Regions from separate parts of the Streptomyces sp. TE5632 genome, predicted to be linked through region 1. Evidence: riboswitches for the same ligand, from Rfam matches in the RefSeq annotation. Region 1 holds a riboswitch; each other region holds the start of a gene.
The links. A riboswitch is a leader RNA that binds a small molecule or an ion and turns the genes downstream of it on or off. The one in region 1 is predicted to bind glycine.
Positions count from the first base shown of each region.

Region 2: it holds a riboswitch for glycine, as region 1 does, so the genes downstream of both, cycA (D-serine/D-alanine/glycine transporter) here and gcvP (aminomethyl-transferring glycine dehydrogenase) in region 1, are expected to answer to the same signal.
Region 3: it holds a riboswitch for glycine, as region 1 does, so the genes downstream of both, gcvT (glycine cleavage system aminomethyltransferase GcvT) here and gcvP (aminomethyl-transferring glycine dehydrogenase) in region 1, are expected to answer to the same signal.

Region 1 is NZ_JBSSEA010000001.1:355,876-363,511, forward strand. It holds gene ACVW19_RS01835 (hypothetical protein) at 4-588, shown strand; gene ACVW19_RS01840 (DUF5999 family protein) at 970-1,173, shown strand; gene ACVW19_RS01845 (TOBE domain-containing protein) at 1,416-1,811, shown strand; partial or broken gene gcvP (aminomethyl-transferring glycine dehydrogenase) at 1,902-4,789, opposite strand; glycine riboswitch at 4,962-5,058, opposite strand; gene ACVW19_RS01855 (PRC-barrel domain-containing protein) at 5,177-5,554, shown strand; gene ACVW19_RS01860 (DNA polymerase IV) at 5,674-7,029, opposite strand; gene ACVW19_RS01865 (MerR family transcriptional regulator) at 7,128-7,636, opposite strand, start outside.
Region 2 is NZ_JBSSEA010000003.1:6,255,128-6,262,763, reverse strand. It holds gene ACVW19_RS33835 (hypothetical protein) at 1-331, opposite strand, end outside; gene ACVW19_RS33830 (hypothetical protein) at 859-1,389, shown strand; partial or broken gene ACVW19_RS33825 (IS6 family transposase) at 1,502-1,982, opposite strand; gene ACVW19_RS33820 (YceI family protein) at 2,140-3,018, opposite strand; glycine riboswitch at 3,600-3,696, shown strand; glycine riboswitch at 3,697-3,788, shown strand; gene cycA (D-serine/D-alanine/glycine transporter) at 4,110-5,606, shown strand; gene ACVW19_RS33810 (aldo/keto reductase) at 5,937-6,926, shown strand; partial or broken gene ACVW19_RS33805 (IS6 family transposase) at 6,960-7,091, opposite strand; gene ACVW19_RS33800 (hypothetical protein) at 7,269-7,636, shown strand, end outside.
Region 3 is NZ_JBSSEA010000003.1:4,016,187-4,023,822, reverse strand. It holds gene ACVW19_RS23705 (ABC transporter substrate-binding protein) at 1-1,110, opposite strand, end outside; gene ACVW19_RS23700 (enhanced serine sensitivity protein SseB C-terminal domain-containing protein) at 1,536-2,285, opposite strand; gene ACVW19_RS23695 (enhanced serine sensitivity protein SseB) at 2,466-3,257, opposite strand; gene ACVW19_RS23690 (AAA family ATPase) at 3,339-4,004, opposite strand; glycine riboswitch at 4,222-4,319, shown strand; glycine riboswitch at 4,320-4,442, shown strand; gene gcvT (glycine cleavage system aminomethyltransferase GcvT) at 4,509-5,636, shown strand; gene gcvH (glycine cleavage system protein GcvH) at 5,800-6,177, shown strand; gene glyA (serine hydroxymethyltransferase) at 6,193-7,452, shown strand; gene ACVW19_RS23670 (L-serine ammonia-lyase) at 7,628-7,636, shown strand, end outside.

The sequences.
Region 1 (7,636 bases):
ACCATGCCCCTGCATGTCCCCCCGGCCCCCGCGCCCGCACTGCGTTCCGTCCTGACCGCGCTCTCCTCCCCCACCGCGGTCAGCGAGGCCCGAACCCCCTCCCTCCTCGGTGCCCAGGGGCCGGTCTCGCCCGAACTGCCGCTGCCCGTGCATGTCCTGGACCGGATCACCGCCGAGGGCGTGTCCGCGACGCGACTGGCCGGCTGGCGCTTCCTGATCCGCTGCGGCGACCGGGCGGTGGCAGCGGCCGACACCGTACTGACCCCCGACGGCTGGACCTTCTCCCGCTTCTTCGAAGGTCCGTACATCGCCTCCACCGAACTGGCCCTGCGCCAGGCCGAGTCCCTGTCACAGCCGTACCAGCCCCGGCTGTTGTCGGTGCCCGGCCTCTACATGCTGACCCTCTGGCTGCACGGCGACCGCACCGCGGACGGTGCCACCGGCCACCCCGCCGCCACCGACCTGCTCGTCCCGCTCGCCCCCGCGCCGCCCGGCATCGCGGCCCATCGCCCGCACCTGGTCGCGGAACTCCTCCCGGTGCTGACCCACCGGGTGACGCCCAACCGCCTGCTCGGCTCACCCGCCTGACCGACACGCGCGTCCCGCCCCGTCACTCCCGCACGACCACTCCCGTGCCCCGCCGCCCGATCCCCGCGGCGGGGCACCCGCGCGCCCCGAGCATCCACGGCCCGAGCGGCCCCGAGCGCTCCGAACCCTCGGACTAGCCTCATCCGGCCATGCGGAACCACCCGAAGTGACAGTGCAGTTGAGGTGAACCGTCCGCGCGGGTGACACGTCATCGACCTGTGAGGGGCGGTGCCGCGAAATCCCTGCGGATCGCCGTCCAGAGGGCAACACTTGTTTCCGACCGACCTATGACAACGGGGGGCGGCCATGAACGAGGTTTCACGCCGCGCGACAGAGACAACAGCCAACCCACAGGTCACAACAGAGCGAAAGATCCCATCCATGTGCCAGCATCCGTCACCGTGCCCCTCAGCCGAATCCGCCAACCGGGAGTCCGCCCGTCTCGTGGCGCACCACCCGGAGCAGGGCTGGAGCCTGCTGTGCAACGGTGTCGTGCTCTTCGAGGACACCGGTGAACTCCTGCCCGACGGCAGGAGCATCGCCCCGCAGCGTCCCGGGGGTCCCGCGGTGATGACCACCACCTGAGCTCCACCGGGCGGACCTGTGCCCACCCGCGGAACGGAAACCCCGCCCGGCGCTCGCCCGGTGACGAGCAGCCGGACCCACCCCGCGCGGAGCCGGGCACGGGCCTGGCCGTACGGGGCGAGCACGGCGGTTCCCGCGAAGCGCCTCTGAGCCCCGCCGGAGCCCGCCGAGGACGGCGGTCTCACGTCATCCGCTGGCGGCCCCGCCCCGTCCGGTTCCGCTCGCCGCCTATCGTGATCGGCATGCAGTCCTACACGATCGGCCAGGCAGCGCGGCTGCTCGGCGTCAGCCCGGACACCGCCCGACGCTGGGCGGACGCGGGCCGACTCACCACCCATCGCGACGAAGGCGGACGACGGCTCATCGACGGGCGGGACCTGGCCGCGTTCTCCGTCGACCTCGCGAAGGCCGGCGCCACCGAGGAGGGCACGCCGTACACCTCGGCCCGCAACGCCTTCCCCGGCATCGTCACCGCGATCAAACTCGGCGACGTGGCGGCCCAGGTCGAGATCCAGGCGGGCCCGCACCGTCTGGTCTCGCTGCTGACCCGCGAGGCCGTCGAGGAGCTCGGCCTGGAGGTCGGCATGGAGGCCACTGCCCGCGTGAAGTCGACAAACGTCCATATCGACCGTGCCTGACGGAAGCGGTACGCCGAAGGGCTCCGCTCCGGCCGTACGGCCGGAGCGGAGCCCTTCCACTCCTCGGTCCCGGTGACCGGGCCCTCGGCGTCAGTCGTCGTACGCGTCCAGCGGCGGGCAGGAGCACACCAGGTTGCGGTCGCCGAAGGCCTGGTCCACACGGCGCACCGGCGGCCAGTACTTGTCGGCCGCGCTCACACCGGTCGGGAAGACGGCCTCCTCACGGCTGTACGGGTGCTCCCACTCCGTGCCGAGCGCGGCGGCGGTGTGCGGGGCGTTGCGCAGCGGGTTGTCGTCCGCGGGCCACTCGCCGGAACCGACCTTCTCGATCTCCGCGCGAATCGCGATCATCGTCTCGCAGAACCGGTCGAGTTCGGCCAGGTCCTCGGACTCGGTCGGCTCGATCATCAGCGTTCCCGCCACCGGGAACGACATCGTCGGCGCGTGGAAGCCGTAGTCGATCAGCCGCTTGGCCACGTCGTCCACGCTCACGCCGGTCGCCTTGGTCAGCGGGCGCAGGTCGATGATGCACTCGTGCGCGACCAGCCCACCGGGGCCGGTGTAGAGCACCGGGTAGTGCGGCTCGAGACGCTTGGCGATGTAGTTGGCGCTGAGCACCGCCACCTGGGTGGCCCGCTTGAGCCCCTCGCCGCCCATGAGCCGGACGTACGCCCACGAGATGGGCAGGATGCCCGCGGAGCCCCACGGGGCGGCCGAGACCGGCCCGATCCCCGTCTCCGGCCCGGCCCCGGGCTGGAGCGGGTGGTTCGGCAGGTACGGCGCCAGGTGCGCCCGCACGCCGACCGGGCCGACATGCCGGGACCGCCGCCACCGTGCGGGATGCAGAAGGTCTTGTGCAGGTTCAGGTGCGAGACGTCGCCGCCGAAGTGTCCGGGCTTGGCCAGCCCGACCAGCGCGTTGAGGTTCGCGCCGTCCACGTACACCTGGCCGCCGGCCTCGTGCACCGCCGCGCAGATGTCGGCGACGTGCTCCTCGAACACACCGTGCGTCGACGGGTACGTGATCATCAGCACCGACAGCTCGTCGCGGTACTGCTCGATCTTCGCCCGCAGGTCGTCGATGTCGACCTCGCCGTCCTCGGCGGTCTTCACGACGACGACCTTCATCCCGGCCATGACGGCACTGGCGGCGTTGGTGCCGTGCGCGGAGGACGGGATGAGGCAGACGGTGCGCTGCTCGTCGCCGTTGGCCCGGTGGTAGCCGCGCACGGCGAGCAGCCCGGCCAGTTCGCCCTGGGAACCCGCGTTGGGCTGGAGGCTCACCTTGTCGTAGCCGGTGACCTCGGCGAGACGCTCCTCCAGTTCGTGGATGAGCGTGAGGTAGCCCTGGGCCTGCTCGGCCGGCGCGAAGGGGTGCAGCTGCCCGAACTCGGGCCAGGTGATCGGCTCCATCTCCGTGGTCGCGTTGAGCTTCATGGTGCAGGAGCCCAGCGGAATCATCCCGCGGTCCAGCGCGTAGTCACGGTCGGCGAGCCGGCGCAGGTAGCGCAGCATCGCGGTCTCGGAGCGGTGCTGGTGGAAGACGGGGTGCGTCAGGTACTCGTCGGTGCGCAGCAGGGCGTCCGGCAGGGTGTCGGGCGCCGCCGCGTCCAGGGTCTCGACGTCGGCCTCGACGCCGAAGGCGCTCCACACGGCGGCGAGCCGGGCCCGTGTGGTGGTCTCGTCGCAGGCGATCGAGACGTGGTCGGCGTCGACGAGAAGCAGGTTGACGCCGTTGTCCCGCGCGGCGGCGACGACCTCGGCACCCCGCCCCGGGACCCGCACGGTCAGCGTGTCGAAGTAGGAGCCGTGGACGATCTCCACGCCGCCGGCCCGGAGCCCTTCGGCGAGGACGGTCGCGTAACGGTGGGTGCGCCACGCGATGGTGCGCAATCCTTCGGGACCGTGGTAGACGGCGTACATCCCGGCCATCACGGCGAGCAGCACCTGGGCGGTACAGATGTTGCTGGTGGCCTTCTCACGGCGGATGTGCTGCTCACGGGTCTGGAGCGCGAGCCGGTAGGCCTGGTTTCCGTCCGCGTCGACGGAGACACCGACGAGCCGTCCGGGCAGGCTGCGCGCCATCTTCTCGTGCACGGCCATGTATCCGGCGTGCGGCCCGCCGAAGCCCATGGGCACACCGAAGCGCTGTGTCGTGCCGACCGCGATGTCCGCGCCGAGTTCGCCGGGCGACGTCAGCAGCGTGAGGGCGAGCAGGTCGGCGGCGACGGTGACCAGCGCGCCCAGCTCGTGCGCCCGGTCGATCACCGGCTTGATGTCGCGTACGGCTCCGGAGGCGCCCGGGTACTGGATCAGCACGCCGTTGATCCCGCGCTCGGCGATCTCGGCGGGGATGCCCTCGCTCAGGTCGGCGACGACGACCTCGACGCCGGTCGGCTCGGCACGGGTCTCGATCACGGCGATCGTCTGCGGCAGCGCGTCCGCGTCGACCAGGAACAGGCCGTTCTTGTTCTTGCCCATGCGCCGCGACAGCGCCATCGCCTCGGCGGCGGCCGTGCCCTCGTCGAGCAGTGAGGCCCCGGAGGTCGGCAGGCCGGTCAGTTCGGCGACCATGGTCTGGAAGTTCAGCAGTGCCTCGAGCCGTCCCTGCGAGATCTCCGGCTGGTACGGCGTGTAGGCCGTGTACCAGGCGGGGTTCTCCATCACGTTGCGCAGGATGACGGGCGGCGTGAAGGTCCCGTAGTACCCGAGCCCGATCATGGAGCCGAGCACCTCGTTGCGGTCGGCCAGCGATCGGAGTTCGGCCAGCACCTCGGGCTCGGTCCGGGCGCCCGGCAGGTCGAGCGCGTCGGCGTTCTTGATCACATCCGGGACCGCCGCGGCCGTCAGCTCGTCGAGCGAGCCGTAGCCGACCTGCGCAAGCATTTTGGCGCGGGCCTCGTGGTCGGGGCCGATGTGACGCTGCTCGAAGGGCGTTCCCTGTTCGAGCTCGGAGAGGGGAATGCGGTGGGCGGTCATTGCGGAGGCCTCCTGGTCTGACGACCTTCGAGGGGCACCATGACGGGTGCCCGGACGGCCTCCCCCTCTGTCATCTCAACCTGAGAGCTTCACCGGACCGCCGCAGGGCGTCCGGCTTTCACCGTCGGTGAGAGCGGGAGCCGTCGACACCCGCTCTGCTTTCCAGAGTGACCTCGTCCATGCGGTACGTGGGCCTGAGAGTTTCCGGGGAGGATTTGCTCCTTCGGCGTCCTCCGATGGTGTCCGGAGGACTCTCCCGCACGGGGTCAGCAGCCGCTGCCAGCGTACCAGCGAGGGCAACCCCCGGACCTTCGAGTGGCCGCCGGACCAATTGTGCCGTTTCGTAGTGCTGACGAATGATTGCGGATTGCGACCAGTGGAGGGCCCGTGCAGACCGACATCGATCCGCGCAACCTGATCGGCCGCAAGGCGTTCGACCGCAACGGAACCCGGATCGGCACCATCGACGAGGTCTATCTCGACGACGCCACCGGCGTACCCGAGTGGGCGGCGATACGCACCGGCTTGTTCAGCAGGGACGCCTTCGTCCCCCTGGAGCCGAGCGAGCTGATCGACGGCAGCCTCCACATTCCCTTCGAACGCGCCCTGATCAAGGACGCCCCCGACTTCGGCGTGGGCCGCCACCTCTCCCCGGAGCAGGAACTCCAGCTCTACCACCACTACGGTCTGGACATCTCCGCGCCTCCCCCGCTTCCGGACCACGACTTCGGCAAACTCGCCGACCGCGACGACCGCCCGGCCTGACGGCCCCCGGAGTCGGGAGCACGAAGCCCGCGGCCCCCTCACACCTGCGAGTGCCCCGGATCCATGCCCCCGGGACTCGCCCCCGAGCCGTCGCTAGTCTCCGCGCCGACCCGCGGCCTCTAGCTCTCCCCGGGACTTCGATCCACCAGTGGCAGCGGGTCCGCCGGTTGCAGGGCCGGGTCGTCGGTACGGAAGGTCTTCACCCGTCCCACCGCCGAGTCGGGCGTCTCGAACCGGACCGTGACCCGCCCCAAGCCGCTGCCCTGGACCCACCCGTGCCCGTACTCGGTGTGCCGTACATCGTGCCCGGCCGGCCAGCGCCGCTCCGCGCTCGTCCGCTGCTCTTCCTCCGTGGGTGCGGCCATCTGGCCCTCCTCGCCCGGCGACTCCTCCCCCCTGCCTCCCGCCGCCTGTGCGAACAAGTCCTCCTGGGTGTAGTCCGCGAGTCCGCTGACTCCCACGCCCAGCAGCCGTACTCCGCCTGTCGTGTCGACCGAGTCCAGCAGCCGCGCCGCCGCCTCGCGCACCACCGCCAGATCGTCCGTGGGCCCTCGCAGCGTCTCGGACCGGGTGAGCGTCGAGAAGTCGTAGCGCCGCACCTTCAGCACGATGGTCCGTCCCGCCAGCCCCGCTCCCCGCAGTCTGCGCACACAGCGGTCGGCGAGCCGTCGTACCTCTGTGCCGACCCGCACCCGGTCGTGAATGTCCACGTCATACGTGTCCTCGACCGACACCGACTTCGTCTCCCGCTCGGCCACCACGGGCCGTTCGTCCCGTGCCAGAGCCATGGCGTACAGCGCGTGTCCGTGTGCCTTGCCGAGCAACCGCACCAGCTCGTCCTCCCCGGCCTCGGCGAGCTCGTCGACCGTGTGGATCCCGGCCCTGCGCAGGTGGTCACCGGTGGCGGGCCCCACTCCCGGCAGCGTCCTGACCGGGAGCGGCGCCAGCAGGGCCCGCTCCCTCCCCGGCTCGATGAGCACCAGCCCGTCGGGCTTCGCCTGCTCCGAGGCGATCTTCGCCAGCATCTTGGAGGCGGCGAGCCCGACGGACCCTGTGAGCCCGGTGACCGCCCGTATGTCCGCGCGCAGTCTTGCCCCGGCCAGCCGGGCCGATCGCTCGTCCCAGGCCGCCCCGCCGGCCTCCAGGTCCACGAACGCCTCGTCCAGGCTCAAGGGCTCCACCAGCGGCGACAGCGCCCGCAGCAGCCCCATCACCTGGTCGCTGATCGACCGGTAGAACGCGAAGCGCGGCACGAGATACGCCGCGTTCGGCGCGAGCCGCCGCGCCTGCGCCATGGGCAGCGCGGAACGCACGCCGAAGAGCCGGGCCTCGTACGAGGCGGTGGCGACCACTCCACGCGGTCCGAGCCCGCCCACCACCACGGCTTTCCCTCGCAGGCTCGGCTTGGACGCCTGCTCCACCGAGGCGAAGAAGGCATCCATGTCGAGATGCAGGATGGTAGGCGCGGATCTCACATCTCCGATGCTGCCCTACGCCACTGACAATGCCCTGCCGCACGGGCCGGCCACCGGCCGCCCCGGACGACACGGGCCGCTCAGCCGGCCCCGACGGCTCAGACCGCGCGGTTCCTCCGCCGCGCCAGCTCGTCCGCCGGGTTGGGCCCGATCAGCGTCTCCCCGGTGTCGACACGCTCCCCGTGCAACTGGGACAGCGCGCTCTCGACATCCCGCCACACCACACCGACGGCGATCCCGAAAATCCCCTGGCCGCCCTGGAGCAGGGCATGGACCTCATCCGGCGTGTCGCACTCGTAGACCGTGGCGCCGTCGCTCATCAGCGTCATGCGCTCCAGGTCTCGGAAGCCTCGCTCCCGCAGATGCTGGACGGCGGTACGAATGTTCTGCAGCGACACGCCCGTGTCCAGGAACCGCTTGACGATCTTCAGGACGACGACGTCCCGGAAGCTGTACAGCCGCTGTGTCCCGGAGCCGTGCGCGGGCCGCACACTTGGCTCGACCAGGCCCGTGCGAGCCCAGTAGTCCAGTTGCCGGTAGGTGATGCCGGCGGCCGCGCAGGCCGTGGGGCCGCGATAGCCGATCTCCTCGGACACCATGGACCTCG
Region 2 (7,636 bases), on a different contig from region 1:
GGAACCCGCCGTTGTCGATCAGCCCTGAGAGCACCTGGACCATGTTGCCGATGCCGGCATCGCGGACGATGAGACCGTCGGGACACCAGAAGTAGCGCCCACCGAGAGCCTCCCCGCTGGTGGCCCATCGCTCCATGAGCGTCTCCACGTGCGCAACCGTGCAGACGCTCGCACTCCACCGAGAGCCGTCCGGCAGTCGCACCTCGACGTCGACGTCGTGCACGGCCTCCAGATCCTCACCGGCATCCGGCAGGAACCATGCCTCGAACCGCTCCGTCTGCACTCGATACCACGGGGCATCCCAACTGCCCGGTTGCGCGTTGTCGCTCATCAGGCGAGTATGTCGGGCGAATCCGCCGACAGGCGGTGGGGTGCTCCGGTGTCACGGCATGGCGCCGTCTTCGCGACCGGACCGAATCGGGTGTCTGGCCGTGATTGCACGCCGCCCTGCTCACCGAGCTGCGGGCGAAGGGCTTGCTGGTCCACGCGGTGACGGCGTCCCGCAGGCAGCGGATGGAGGCCCCTGTCGCCGGGCGGTGACTCGGCTGCGGGCCCGCGGTACCGGGGGCCCGTCTCCGCGTGTGAGGAAGCGATCGGGGACCTCGTGCCGGATACTGCCGATGACGCCCTGCCGAGGAGCGGTCCCGAAAGGCGGCACAGGTCCCGTCATGGGTTCGAACCAGGGCACGCACGCCGTCCCGCAGGTCGGGCAAATGGAGCAGGCTTCAGGAGAAGGCGTTGCTTCTGCGCATCACAGAAGTTGAGTCAGGACCACGGCTCACGTATGCAGCCAGGCACCGCTCTTCCGATGTGGTGCCGTATTGCCCTGTTCCGACCCTCCCACCGGAGGCTGTAGCGATGCACCACCGTGCCCGCCGTTTCCCCCAGTCGGCTGTCCCGCAGGCAGCGGGCCGGCGGCTGCCAGAACCACGGCTGCTCAGCGGCGTCTACGGGCTCGTCCTGGCCAGTGCGCTGGCGGCTGCCCTCGACTCCCCCGGAGAGAAGACCGACCCTGGATCGGACGCGGTGTGGGTCCTGCTCACCGCCCTCGCCTCTGCGGCCGCCCACGGTTACGCCCACGTTCTCGCGCACCGGATGTCGGCGGACCCCGGCGGTTCCTGGGTCGGGCTGCGCGCCATGCTCGCCGAGTGGCCCGTCGTCGCGGCGGCTGTTCCCACCGTCGTGCTGCTGCTGACCGCGATGCCCTCCTGGTGGACGGAGGCCGAGGCGGTGAACACCGCACTGGTGTTCAACACCTTGCTCCTCGCCGGTTTGGGGGCGTGGACCGCGCGCCGCGCGGGCCGTGGGTGGGGGGCTTCGCTCCGGGCCGGAACCGGCGACATGCTGATCGGCCTGGTGATCATCGTGGCCAACGCCCTGATCAAGTAGCGGCTGTGGCCGCCGTCGTGCAGGTCGCCTCCGAAGCGTTGTCAAGTTGTCCATGGCGTGTCTGGCTGATGGGGTGCCAGGCCTCGGCGGGCGGGCAGGTGCTGTCGGCGTCCTGGTTCCAAATCGCGAAGCGGCGGTGCGTCTCGGCGCGGTGCTGAGGGGCGGTGAGGCGGTGGCGTCGGGGCCTGAAGTGCGGTGAGATCGCGCTGGACACGGACAGGAACCGCTGTGTCCCGGTGGCGGAACGGAAGCCCTTCATTGCGCGTTCGCGCTGTCGGGTGGGCTGGTGGGAGTCCTCCTCCAGGTTGTTGAGGCACTTCGACTGCCGGTGTTCGACCGAGGGCGTCAACTCCCGGTGGGCGACGCCGCAGGAGCGGAGCCTGTCGGTGACCAGCACCCGGGGACACCCGGCACTGCTTCTTCATCGGCTTGGCCAGGAACCGCTTCGCGGCCGTCGCGTCGCGCCGGGACTGCGTGCGGTCGTCCAGGACGGCGACGTCCTGGACGACCGCACGCCGCAGCTGGTACCGCACCCCGTTGACCTTCACGAAGACCTCGTCCAGGTGCCACTTGTCGCCGGCTTGGGCGTCCCGGACGAGCCGAGGCTCCTCGTCGGCGCCGAAGCTCTCCCCGAGCGCCTCCGCCACCGCTTCCGCAAACTCGCGGTCGGGCAGCACCAGCACATGTCTCACTTCGCTCACAAGAGCCCTTGCCGGGCGTCTTTCGGGACAGCGAACGCCAGGTCGGTGGTCAGCTCTTGGGCACGACCTGCACGTCGATGTCGACCCGGATGGTGGGGCCAACGGCGGCGATACCCCGCGCCAGCATCGTCTGCCAGCTCACCTGGAAGTCGTCGCGGTGCAGTTCGGTGGTGACCCGGCAGGCCGCACGGGCCTCGCCCTGCATGCCGTTGCCGAGCCCGAGGTATTCCATGTCCAGCGTGACCGTACGCGCCACCCCGCGCAGCCACAGCTCGCCGATGACGTCCCACCGATTGCCGCCCCGGGGCACGAACCGGTCGCTGTAGAACTCGATGGTCGGAAACCGCGCCACGTCCAGGAAGTCCGCCGACCGCAGATGGTCGTCACGCATCCTCACATTGGTGTCGATGGACCCCGCGTCGATCACCACGTGCATCGCCGTCTGCGTCGCGTCACCGGTAATCCGCACCACCCCCGCGAAGGAGTTGAACCGGCCGTGCACCCGGGCCACCCCGATGTGCCGCGCGGTGCAGGCGATCGAGGAGTGCGCCAGATCGATCTCCCAGTCGCCCGGCGCGGGCATCTCCAGCGGCTGTGCCGCCCGCAGGGTCACATCGCCGAGCGAGGCCAGGGAGTTCTCGGTGACCGTGCACGGCACCCGGTACGGCAGGTACCCCTCGGCGAACACCGCGAGCCGGTACTCCCCCGCCGGAATTGTGGCCACGAACGATCCGAAGGGGTCCGTCCCGCCCTCGACCATGGTGCGTCCCACGGTGTCGCTGACCGCGAATCGGGCGTGCGGCACCGGCTCGTTGGCCGGGCTGAGGATCCGGCAGCTCAGCACTCCGGCATTCGAGGGAGTCTGCACAGCTGCCAGGGGGCCCGTCTGATGCTGTTTCGTTCGGCTTGCCAACCAGCGGCCCATCATGTGCGACACCCTCTGCGTAACGTCAAGAACACCGATCGCCGGACGCATATTCGATCACCCCGAGGCTTTGGATGCAATAGGCAATTACCCTGATCCTTTTCAACCTGGCCGCGTGGTCGGGGCGTTGGCGGGGGAGGCCTCTACGGGACAACGAAACTCCTGGTAGATGGGTTCTCGACCAAGATCACCCGTGTCCGCCAGGAGCTTCGTGCGCTTGTCTACCCGTCGTCGATTGATCTGTCCAGCCACACCCTGAACCGCCCCGGGTTTCGCAGAGTCCGGTGACCTTGCCTCAAGCGGGACTTCGGGATGGCTTCTTGGCGCCGCCACCCCTCGCGTTCGCACCAAACGGCCATGCCCCGTACGGAGCCACGACGGCAAACGGCTCGCCTACGTCCGCGGCCGCAAAAAGGGGACGATCCCGGCGGCCGACGCACAGGGCCGACCCGGTTTCGGGAGCGGCCCGCACCCGCGGGAAGGTGCACGCGATCCTGAAACGCCGCCCTACCCGGAAGTAAACGATCAACGTTCGCGCAGGTCTTGACCGGCTGCCGGTGCGGGCCTAGCCTCACATCGCCGCTCATCCCGCTGCGGGAGAGCACCGGGTCAGCCAGACCCGGGCGCCGAAGGAGCAACACCTCCCCGGAAACTCTCAGGCACCCCTACCGCTCGGGCAGGCACCTCTGAAAAGCAGGCGCTCCCGCGCCTCGCCCACGGTGCAAGCCGCGAACTTCCGCGGCGAAGCTCTCAGGCCCCATGACAGAGGGGGAGGCTCCACTCGGCAGCGCGGGTTCCTGCCCGTGCCCGACCTTTGAGGACCCCCCGATGGCTTTCTCGTTACCCCGCCGCCGGCCGCCGGCTGCCCGTCGGCATCCCGACTGAGCTCCGGCTTTCCCACCCACGGCCCTCCCTCATGGGCCCACACCCCTTGAAGGCGTGTCCGGCGTGTCCGGCGTGCCCGGCACCCCGCCGGCCGCCCCACCACTCATGCCGACTCTTTGTGCCCACTCGCTCCTCCCATGCGTGTGCGGCCGCATCCCATGACACGTCTGTCACGGCCCGCACGCACCAAAGATCCACGAGGTTCGCACATGCACGACAGCAGCAAAGCCGTCCCGACCACCGCCCCGGCACCCGGGACGGAGCCCGCGACGGAGCCCGGACAACCCCCCTCCCCCGCGGGCGAACAGCACCTCTCCCGGCAGTTGTCCAACCGGCACATCCAGCTGATCGCGATCGGCGGCGCCATCGGCACCGGCCTGTTCATGGGGTCGGGCAAGACGATCTCACTGGCCGGCCCCTCGGTGATCTTCGTTTACATGATCATCGGCGCGATGTTGTTCTTCGTGATGCGGGCGATGGGAGAGCTGCTGCTCTCCAACCTGCGCTACAAGTCCTTCGCCGACTTCGCCTCGGACCTTCTCGGACCGTGGGCCGGCTTCTTCACGGGGTGGACCTACTGGTTCTGCTGGATCGTCACCGGCGTCGCCGACGTCATCGCGATCGCCGGGTACGTGTCGTACTGGTGGGGAGGGCTCGCGCTGTGGATCCCGGCACTCGCGGCGGTCGTCCTGCTGATCGTTTTGAACCTGCCCACGGTGAAGGCGTTCGGTGAGACCGAGTTCTGGTTCGCACTGATCAAGATCATCGCCATCGTGACACTGATCGTCGTCGGATTCGGCATGGTACTGGGCGGCTTCCAGGCACCCGGGGGCGCCACCGCGAGCTTCTCCAACCTCTGGAACGACGGCGGCTTCTTCCCCACCGGCCCCATGGGGTTCGTCGCGGGATTCCAGATCGCGACCTTCGCCTTCGTCGGCATCGAACTGGTCGGCACCACTGCGGCGGAAACCAAGAACCCGGAACGGAACCTGCCCAAGGCGATCAACTCGATCCCGGTACGCGTGATGCTGTTCTACGTGGTGGCCCTGATCGCGATCATCACCGTCACACCCTGGCGCCAGATCAGCGCGGACCGCAGCCCCTTCGTCGTGATGTTCACACTGGCCGGCCTCGGCATCGCCGCCTCCGTGATCAACTTCGTGGTGCTGACCTCTGCTGCCTCGTCCGCGAACTCGGGCATCTACTCCACCTCACGGATGGTCTACGGCCTGGCCCAGGAGGGCGACGCGCCGGCCCGTTTCGGCAAGCTCACCTCCAGGAAGGTACCGGTCAACGCCCTGCTCCTGTCCGGCCTCTTCCTGCTCCCCGGTGTCGTCATGGTCACCATGGGCGACTCGATCATCGAGGCCTTCACGCTGGTGACCACCATCTCGGCCCTGCTGTTCATGTTCGTCTGGTCGATCATCCTGATCTGCTACCTGGTGTACCGCAAGCGCCGTCCTCACCTGCACGAGGCGTCGACGTTCAAGATGCCTGGCGGCGTCGTCATGTGCTACGTCGTACTCGCCTTCTTCGCGTTCCTCGTCTGGGCACTGACCCAGAAGGAGGACACCCTGCAGGCGCTGCTGGTGACCCCGGTGTGGTTCGTCATTCTCGGCATCGCGTGGACAGTGCTCCGTCACCGCCGCCGTCAGGTCCGGCAGACGGCGTCCCCGGCCGACTCCCCGGAACAGCCCCTGCGCTGAGACGACCTCACCACATGAGGGGCCCCGCAGGCTCGCCACCCGAGGCGAAGCTGATCCGGCTCACCGGCACGAACCGCCCAACCTCTGGCTGCGTGGTGTGACGGGCTGTACTGGCTGGGGCGGGACACGGTCGTTGTGTGGTTGCGGGACGGCGCCGCCCTCCCAGAACCTGGGTTCTGGGAGGGCGGCGGCGTGCTTGGAGCCGGCGGTGCCCGTGTCGCCCGGTGCCTCTCACAGGATGCCGGGTGGTGGAATCCGTCGCTAAATGGATGAGGGGCTTCGTGCCGCCCGGGCAATGAACGAGTACGCAGGGAAAGGCTGGGACACGGCATGCAGAAGCGCAGTCTGCGGGACCTCCAGGTATCGGCCATCGGCCTGGGGTGCATGGGCATGTCCGCCTTCTACGGATCCACCGATCGCGAGGAGGCGATCGCGACCATCCGGCGCGCCCTCGACCTCGGGGTGAACTTTCTCGACACCGCGCAGATGTACGGGCCGCTCACCAATGAGTCACTCGTCGGCGAGGCGATCCGGGGACATCGCGACAAGTACGTGATCGCGACGAAGTTCAACTACCGGATGGACAACGCCGTACCCGGAGACATCAGCACGGTCGGCCCCCAGGACGGCTCGGCCGAGCACGTCCGGAGCTCGGTCCACGGCTCCCTGCAGCGGCTGGGGACCGACCACATCGACCTGTACTACCAGCACCGGGTCGACCCGGACGTACCCATCGAGGAGACGGTCGGCGCGCTGGGCGAGCTGGTCGCCGAGGGCAAGGTGCGGTACATCGGCCTGAGCGAGGCGAGCGCGGAGACCGTCCGGCGCGCCCACGCCGTGCACCCGGTCACCGCGGTGCAGAGCGAGTACTCGCTGTGGTCACGGGACGTGGAGGCCGAGGTGCTGCCCGCCTGCCGGGAGCTGGGCATCGGCTTCGTCCCGTATTCACCGCTCGGCCGCGGTTTCCTCGCCGGGCGGTTCACCTCGCCGGACGAGCTGGACGCGGACGACTGGCGCCGCGAGAACCCGCGCTTCCAGGACGCCAACCTGGAGGCGAACCTGCGGCTGGCGGCCAAGGTGAAGGAGATCGCCGCCGAGAAGGACGTGGCCCCGGCCCAGTTGGCCATCGCCTGGGTGCTGGCCCAGGCCGAGGGCCTGGTGCCGATCCCGGGCACCAAGCGCCGCACCTACCTGGAACAGAACGCCGCCGCGGTCGGCATCGCGCTGACCGAGGACGACCTGGCCCGCATCGACGCGGAACTGCCCGAGGCGGCGGGCGAACGATATGACGAGGCAGGGATGCGAACCATCAATCGCTAGCCGGGGCTCGGCAGCGGCTGCCAGGTTCTGCGTCCGGCGGCTGCGCAGCTCATTCGCACGGATCCGGCCGATCCTCGCACACCGACGCCGGATCGTCTCGTACGAGACGATCACCTCGCGCTCGAACATCAGCTCCTCGACTTCCCGGAACAACAGCGGGAACCGGCCATGACGGCTGCCACCCGTTTGGCCCCGTTCGCGCGCGGGCGCCCCCCGGCACCTTCCGTGCGTTCCCCGGCCGGCCTGTGGCTCCACCGCGGCCGACAGCACCGCGCCGCACACCTGTACGCCATACTGTCCCAAAAGGCGCGAAACGTCCGGCGAGTTCATGGAGGCGGACCCATGCAGGACAACGCCGAGCACGACGAGGACCCCGTCGAGGAGCACGACCTGGACGACGGCGAACCCAGCGCCGAGGACGAGTCGGCCACGGCCCACGAGGACACCGACGCTTTCGGCGGTGAGCCGGCCGACGCGGCTCCTGACGTCTTCCTCGACGTTCCTGTGCTGAAGGTCGACCAGATCGACTTGGACGTGGAGGACCTGCGGGCGCATGTCTCACTGCAGGCCGAGGTGTTGGACCTGTTGAAGTTGAACGTGGGCGCCGACGTCGCACTCGGCAGGGTGCACCTGGGCATCTCGGGTGTGGAGGCGCAAGCCCAGCTCAAGGTGCGCCTCCACAACGTCGTGACGATTGTCAACCGGGTGCT
Region 3 (7,636 bases), on a different contig from region 1:
GTAGCCCTCGATCGTGTCGGGCATGAACTGGTCGGCGACCTTGCCGCCCTCGGGCAGCTGGGTCTTGACCAGGTTCTCGCGGTCGATCGAGTGCGCGATGGCCTGGCGGACTTCCTTCTTCTTCAGCGCGGGGTTGGCCTCCTGGCTCATGCCCACGTAGAAGAGGTTGAAGACGCCACGGGTCGGGACGACGTAACCCTGCTTCTCGAGGGTCTTGACGTCGGCCGGAGCGACGAGGTCGTAGCCGTCGATGTCACCGGCCTGGAGCGCCTGGCGGCGCGTCTGCTCGTCGGAGATCGTGCGGAAGACCAGGTTCTTGATCTTCGCCTTCTCGCCCCAGTAGTCGTCGAAGCGCTCGAGGGAGACTTCCTTGTTGCCCTTGTTCCACTTCGTGATCTTGTACGGGCCGGTACCGGCGACCGTGCCGGCCTCCTGGCTGTACTTGGGGTACGTGATGGCGTCGCCCTTGGCGGAGGCGTCCTGCTTCTTGTACTCCTCGATCGCCTTCGGCGAGTGGATCGCCAGGGCGTTGAGGGAGAAGCCGCCGGGGAGGTTGGCGGAGGGCTCCTTGACCTCGATGACGGCGGTGTTCTCGTCCTTCGCGGTGCAGGACTTGTAGTTCGCCTTGGGCGTTTCCTTGTCCTCGTTCTTCGCGAACCCGCCCATGATGGTCTGCCAGTAGTAGGAGACCGCGCTGGACTGGTAGGTGCCCGTCCAGTTGAACCAGTGGTCGTAGTTGGCGCAGACGGCCGCGGCGTTGAACGCCTCGCCGTCGTGGAACTTCACGTTCTTGCGGAGGTTGAAGGTCCAGACGGTGCCCTTGTCGTTGCTGGACCAGTCCTCGGCGAGACCGCCGACCATCTCGCTGCCGCCGGACTCGTGCTCGATGAGAGCCTCGAACGCCTGCCGCGTCACACGGAAGGTTTCACCGTCGCTCGCGAGGGAAGGGTCCAGGGAGCCTGGATCACCGGCGCCGGCGAAGACGAAGGTGTCCTTCCTGCCGTCGCTCTTGTTGTCACTGTCCCGGTCGCTGGAGCAGCCCGTGGCGATCAGAGCGACCGCCACCGCGGCCGTGATCGCCCGAGCCGCTCGGGACTTGGTTATGCGCATATTGGGGCCACTCCGGGTCCGCTATGTGGATGCATCTTGACCGGCCGAACACTACAGATGTTCACAGCGAGTCGAGAACAGTCCGGATACCGGTGATACCTACCTGAGATCTGAACGGTCGACATAAGGGACGCTTCAGGCGCCCCTCCGCCCGGAAGTGACCATCTCGAGACATCCGACGCGTCCCCAACGGCCGCTCGGGAAGCGCCGGACGGCGTGAAGAACGAGTGAAACCGCAGGTGACAGGCGGTCAATCGGCCATAGCTGAGCGCACATGACCCAAAAACTGACGTGACATCAGTCTCGTCGACGGCAAGGACATTCACCGTCGGCACCGGTGTCCACCATCTGGACACCGTCACGCTGAGTCAGTAACGGCGGGCACGACGGCCCCGCCGTCCCGGCCTCTCGTGGATACGGCCCGGTCAGCGCTGGTGCGCGGGCGGGTAGCCGGAGCCGGCGACGGGCGGCGGAACGGCCCCGTGGGCCTCACGGTCGTAGAACGGGCGGGCGTTGGCCCGCAGCCACATGGCGACCGGGTCGTGCTCGTCGGTCATCGCGACGGTCGACACCGGGAGCCCGTCCGGGACGGCACTGAGGGACTGCTGCATCATCGCGCGCACCGCGTCGACGGCCGGCGGCGAGGTGTCGTAGACGTCGAGTCCGATGGCGAGATACGGCGCGCCCAGCGCCGGCTGCACCCAGGCGCGGCGCAACGCGCGCACGGCGGGCGTACGGTGCGCGTTCTGCGTGAGCAGGGCGTAGAACTGGGGGATCTCGATGGCGGGTTCGGACAGCCGCAGGGGTCCGGCGGGCTGCCGGTCGAGGCCGGTGGCGAGCCGGCGCAGATCGAGCCACGGGATGCCGAGGCCGCCACCGGGGGCGTGCGGGTTGAGCCAGAGGCCGTAGCGGTCGGGGTAGAGGGCGCGGGCGGCCTCAAGGCCGTCGACGACCTCGTAAGACCGGTTCCAGCCACTGGCGGACAGCTCCTGGGCGGAGGTCACGCAGGGCGCGTAGCCGAAGCCGTCTACCTCCATGTTCCCGTACTGGGCGTCCGGGGAGCCGGCCTGACCGTGCCACAGCAGCATCCAGACATGACCCGAGGAGGGGGTCGCGAGCGCGCGAAGCAACGCCTCATAGGCGTCGTAACGCCCGGGGGTCACCTGGCGCAGCATGTGCTCGACCTGCCCGGCCGCCGCGGTGCCAGCGCTCACTTTGTATCGCCCCTCCGTACAACACCCTCGCCCCAGCCAACGAACCTAGCTTAAGCCGCCCGCGGCCCGGGGGCTCCGCCCGTCCGCCGGGCACCGGCGAGCCGACGGACGGACGGCCTCCCACTCGCTCCGCCGGGCGGATCAGCCCTCGCGCTGGTAGAAGGGGCGGACGCGGTCGCGCATCCACTGGCCGACCGGGTCCTGGGCCACGTCCAGGAGGACCAGGTTGACGGGCCACTTCACCGGCCGGAGGCCCAGCGCGCGGCCCAGGGCGTCACCGGGCAGGGTCCGCAGATCCCCCTCCCACTGGGACAGTTCGACCCCGACGAACAGCACCGGGTCCTCGGTCTCGATCTCGGCGAGGCAGCGGCGGGCGGTGCTGACGACACCGATCGCCTCGAACTCCGCGCCCGCGGCGGCGAGGAAGTCCACCGGATCGTCCTGCCAGTCGGGCTCGAACAGCTTGACCCGGCCGCCGCCCTCCGGACCGTCCAGCGGGCCGCGTCCGGCCCGGCACAGTTCGGCCACGGCGGGCGGCGGCAGCGGGACGCCGACCACGCCGCCGGGGTTCACCGCGATCCCGGCCTGCGGCGGCAGACCCCGCGCGAACTCCACCGCGGGCGCGACGGTGAACGACATGTGGGAGCCGACCACCTGGCGGAACTGTTCCTCGGAGCTGAAGACCGGGACGTACGCCTGTCCCTCGATCTCCAGGGTGGGCAGGTCCAGCGGGCCGCTGTGCGGGCCGCCGCCGTTCGGCAGCGGAACCCAGACGAAGCTCCTGCCCAGCACCTCGATGATCCGGCCGTCCGCCGAGGGGACGCCGAGGGAGGCGGAGAGCACCTCCTCCAACTCATTGCCGGGCCATCCTCCGTGCGGATGGGGGTGAGTCTGTGCCGGGAAGTCCGCGGAGAAGCCCGCCGGGAAGTCCATCTGCCTACCGCCTGCCTGGAACCACTGCTGTGGCTGAAAAGGCTAACCGCTGCCGCGCCGGGGCCGTCAGCCGTGCGGCCGTCAGCCCGTGAAGTCGATGCGGCGCAGCGCGTTCGCCGCGTCCCGGTCGACCAGGATCGCCGAGCCGCAGCCCGCGGGCGGGGCGCCGCGCTCCACGGACCGCAGCAGCCGGTCGACGGCGGTGCGGTGCCGCAGGAAGGCGTACCGGGAGACGCCGCGGCCGCGCTCACGCTGACCGTCCAGCGCCTGCTCCGGGAGGACGTCGAGCAGCAGCAGATGCAGCCCCGCACCCCGGCGGCGGGCCTCGCGGGCCAGCCAGCGGCGCACCCAGGCGTGGGTACCGCAGTCGTGCACGACGACCCCCTCGCCGGTGCGCAGGGCACGGCTCAGCCCGGCGTAGTGGTCGAGGCGGACCAGGGGCCGGTACACCGCGTACGGCAGGAGGCGCGGCATGCGGCGGTCCCAGCGGTCGCGGGTGTCCTGGGAGTCGATCCGGGTACCGCGCACCGCGCGCCGCATCAGCGTGGATTTCCCGCTGCCGGGCAGTCCGGTGACCACGACGAGGTCGCGGGGGCCGAAGAGCAGGGCGTGCGGACTGCGGCCGGCGCACTCGCGCAGGTCGCGGACGACGGGCGCCGGCAGCGCGCCGCGGGCCTCCCCGGCCGAGGGGGCCTGCTGCCCGGGCGGCGCGACACCCGTGGTGGCGTACGCCGTGGTCCTGTTCACCGTGAGTCCTCCCCTGGGGCAGGCGCCTGAGCACCGTCCCCGCCGAGTGTAAAGAGAAGGTAACGGCGGAGCCTCTTCATTCCGTCCGTTTCCCGACACAGACCTGTCACAGCCGTCCGTACAGGCTTGAACACCCTGTGCGTACGAGAGAAAGGTCCCCCTGCCGAAGCCTCGCGATGCGTGCAATGATGAGCGCGCCAACTGCATACCGGCCGTTTGAATCCGCGCGGGAGAGTCCCTGGCACGTTTCGCCGGGGCGCCGAAGGAGCAAGTACCTCCCTTGAATCTCTCAGGCACCGTTACCGCGCGGGCCAGGCACATCTGAAAAGCGGGCCGCCGTGCGAGTTCCCGGCGGCTCCACCCAAGGTGCAAGCCGTGACGTCCCCTGCGCGGACGGTCATGGCGAACCTCTCAGGTTCCGATGACAGATGGGGAGGAACGTCCTCACCCTCCCCGTGCTCGGCCCCGGCCGGCGGGGACCCCATCGCCCTGGGAGACCGACCGATGAGCAGTACCGAACTTCGCCGGACAGCGCTCGACGCCCTGCATCGTTCGCTCGGCGCCACGATGACCGACTTCGCCGGCTGGGACATGCCCCTGCGCTACGGCTCCGAGCGCGACGAGCACAACGCCGTGCGCACGAAGGCGGGCCTCTTCGACCTCTCGCACATGGGCGAGATCACCGTCACCGGCCCGCAGGCGGCGCGGTTCCTGGACTACGCCCTGATCGGCAACATCGGGACCGTCAAGCCCGGCCGCGCCCGCTACACCATGATCTGCGGCGAGGACGGCGGCATCCTGGACGACCTGATCGTCTACCGGCTCGGTGAGGCCGAGGCCCCCGAGTACCTGGTCGTCGCCAACGCCTCCAACGCCCAGGTGGTGCTGGACGCCCTCGTGGAGCGGTCGGCGGGCTTCGACGCCGAGGTCCGCGACGACCGCGACGCGTACGCGCTGATCGCGGTGCAGGGCCCCGAGGCCGCCGGCATCCTCAAGACCTTGACCGACGCCGACCTGGACGGCCTGAAGTACTACGCCGGCCTGCCCGGCGCGGTCGCCGGCGTCCCCGCGCTCATCGCCCGTACCGGCTACACCGGCGAGGACGGCTTCGAGCTGTTCGTCGCGCCGGAGCACGCGGTCGAGGTGTGGCAGGCGCTGACCAGGGCGGGCGAGGGCGTGGGGCTGGCCCCGTGCGGGCTGGCCTGCCGGGACACGCTGCGCCTGGAGGCCGGCATGCCGCTGTACGGCAATGAGCTGAACGCCTCGCTGACGCCGTTCGACGCCGGGTTCGGCCGGGTCGTGAAGTTCGAGAAGGAGGGCGACTTCGTGGGCCGTGCCGCCCTGACCGAGGCCGCCGCCCGCGCCGAGCGGACCCCGCCCCGCGCTCTGGTGGGTCTGGTCGCCGAGGGTCGCCGGATCCCGCGCGCCGGGTACCCGGTGGTGGCCGGCGGCGAGGTGATCGGCGAGGTCACCTCCGGCGCGCCCGCACCGACGCTGGGCAAGCCGATCGCGATGGCGTACGTCGACGTGGCGCACTCCGCGCCGGGTACCCCGGGCGTGGGCGTGGACATCCGTGGCAGCCACGAGCCGTACGAGGTCGTGGCGCTGCCGTTCTACCAGCGGCAGAAGTGACACCGTCGTAGGACGTGGGTCGCGTACACAGCCGCATCGGCCGGTCCCGTAACCTCCCACCCCCTTCACCCCCCCTTCACCCCCCTTCACTCCCTTCACCCCCTTCACTCCCTTTCGTCGCCGTCGATCCCGGCGGTCCCTCGCACACAGGAGGATCCAGATCATGAGCACCCCCCAGCAGCTGCGTTACAGCAAGGAACACGAGTGGCTGACGGCCGCCGAGGACGGCGTGTCGACGATCGGCATCACGGAGCACGCGGCCAACGCGCTCGGCGACATCGTGTTCGTCCAGCTCCCCGGGGTCGGCGACACCGTGACCGCGGGTGAGACCTGCGGCGAGCTGGAGTCGACCAAGTCGGTCAGCGACCTGTACTGCCCGGTCACCGGCGAGGTCACCGAGGTCAACGAGGACGTGGTGAACGACCCGTCGCTGGTGAACTCGGCCCCCTTCGAGGGCGGCTGGCTGTTCAAGGTGCGGGTGAGCGACGAGCCGGCCGACCTGCTCTCGGCCGCCGAGTACGACGCCTTCGTCCAGGGCTGAGGAGGACGTAACCCCATGTCGCTTCTGAACACCCCGCTGCACGAGCTCGACCCGGCCGTCGCGGCGGCGGTCGACGCCGAGCTGCACCGTCAGCAGTCCACCCTCGAGATGATCGCCTCGGAGAACTTCGCCCCGGTCGCGGTCATGGAGGCCCAGGGCACGGTCCTCACCAACAAGTACGCCGAGGGCTACCCCGGCCGCCGCTACTACGGCGGCTGCGAGCACGTCGACGTGATCGAGCAGATCGCCATCGACCGGGTCAAGGAACTCTTCGGCGCCGAGCACGCCAACGTGCAGCCGCACTCGGGTGCGCAGGCCAACGCCGCCGCGATGTTCGCGCTGCTCAAGCCCGGCGACACGATCATGGGCCTGAACCTCGCGCACGGCGGGCACCTGACCCACGGCATGAAGATCAACTTCTCCGGCAAGCTCTACCACGTGGTCGCGTACCACGTGGACGACACCGGAGTCGTCGACATGGCCGAGGTCGAGCGGCTGGCCAAGGAGAGCAAGCCGAAGCTGATCGTCGCCGGCTGGTCGGCGTACCCGCGTCAGCTGGACTTCGCCGCGTTCCGCCGGATCGCGGACGAGGTCGGCGCGTACCTCATGGTCGACATGGCGCACTTCGCCGGTCTGGTCGCGGCGGGCCTGCACCCGAACCCGGTCCCGCACGCCCACGTCGTCACCACGACCACGCACAAGACGCTCGGCGGTCCGCGCGGCGGTGTGATCCTCTCCACGGCCGAACTGGCCAAGAAGATCAATTCCGCGGTCTTCCCCGGCCAGCAGGGCGGCCCGCTGGAGCACGTGATCGCGGCCAAGGCGGTCGCCTTCAAGGTCGCCGCGTCCGAGGACTTCAAGGACCGGCAGCGCCGCACCCTGGAGGGTGCCCGCATCCTGGCCGAGCGCCTGGTCAAGGACGACGTCAAGGCCGTGGGCGTGGACGTGCTGTCCGGCGGCACGGACGTGCACCTGGTCCTGGTCGACCTGCGCGACTCCGAGCTGGACGGGCAGCAGGCCGAGGACCGTCTCCACGAGGTCGGCATCACCGTCAACCGCAACGCGATCCCGAACGACCCGCGCCCGCCGATGGTCACCTCGGGTCTGCGGATCGGCACGCCCGCCCTGGCCACCCGCGGCTTCACGGCCGAGGACTTCGCCGAGGTGGCGGACGTGATCGCCGAGACGCTCAAGCCGTCTTACGACGTCGACGCGCTCCGGGCCCGGGTGACGGCGCTCGCCGAGAAGTACCCGCTGTACCCGGGTCTGAAGTAGTTTCGCATTTTTCGCAATTTCGTACGCTTTTGTTCGTACGGGCGGGGCATCGCGCACACTGGACCGGTGAGCACGGTGCCCCGCACCATGCACCGCACGCATCCAGCGCCGGATCTCCCTTCCCGGCCCTTCCCCGGCGGACAGCGCCGTCCGCCGAACCCCTAGGAGTCCTCCCGTGGCCCTC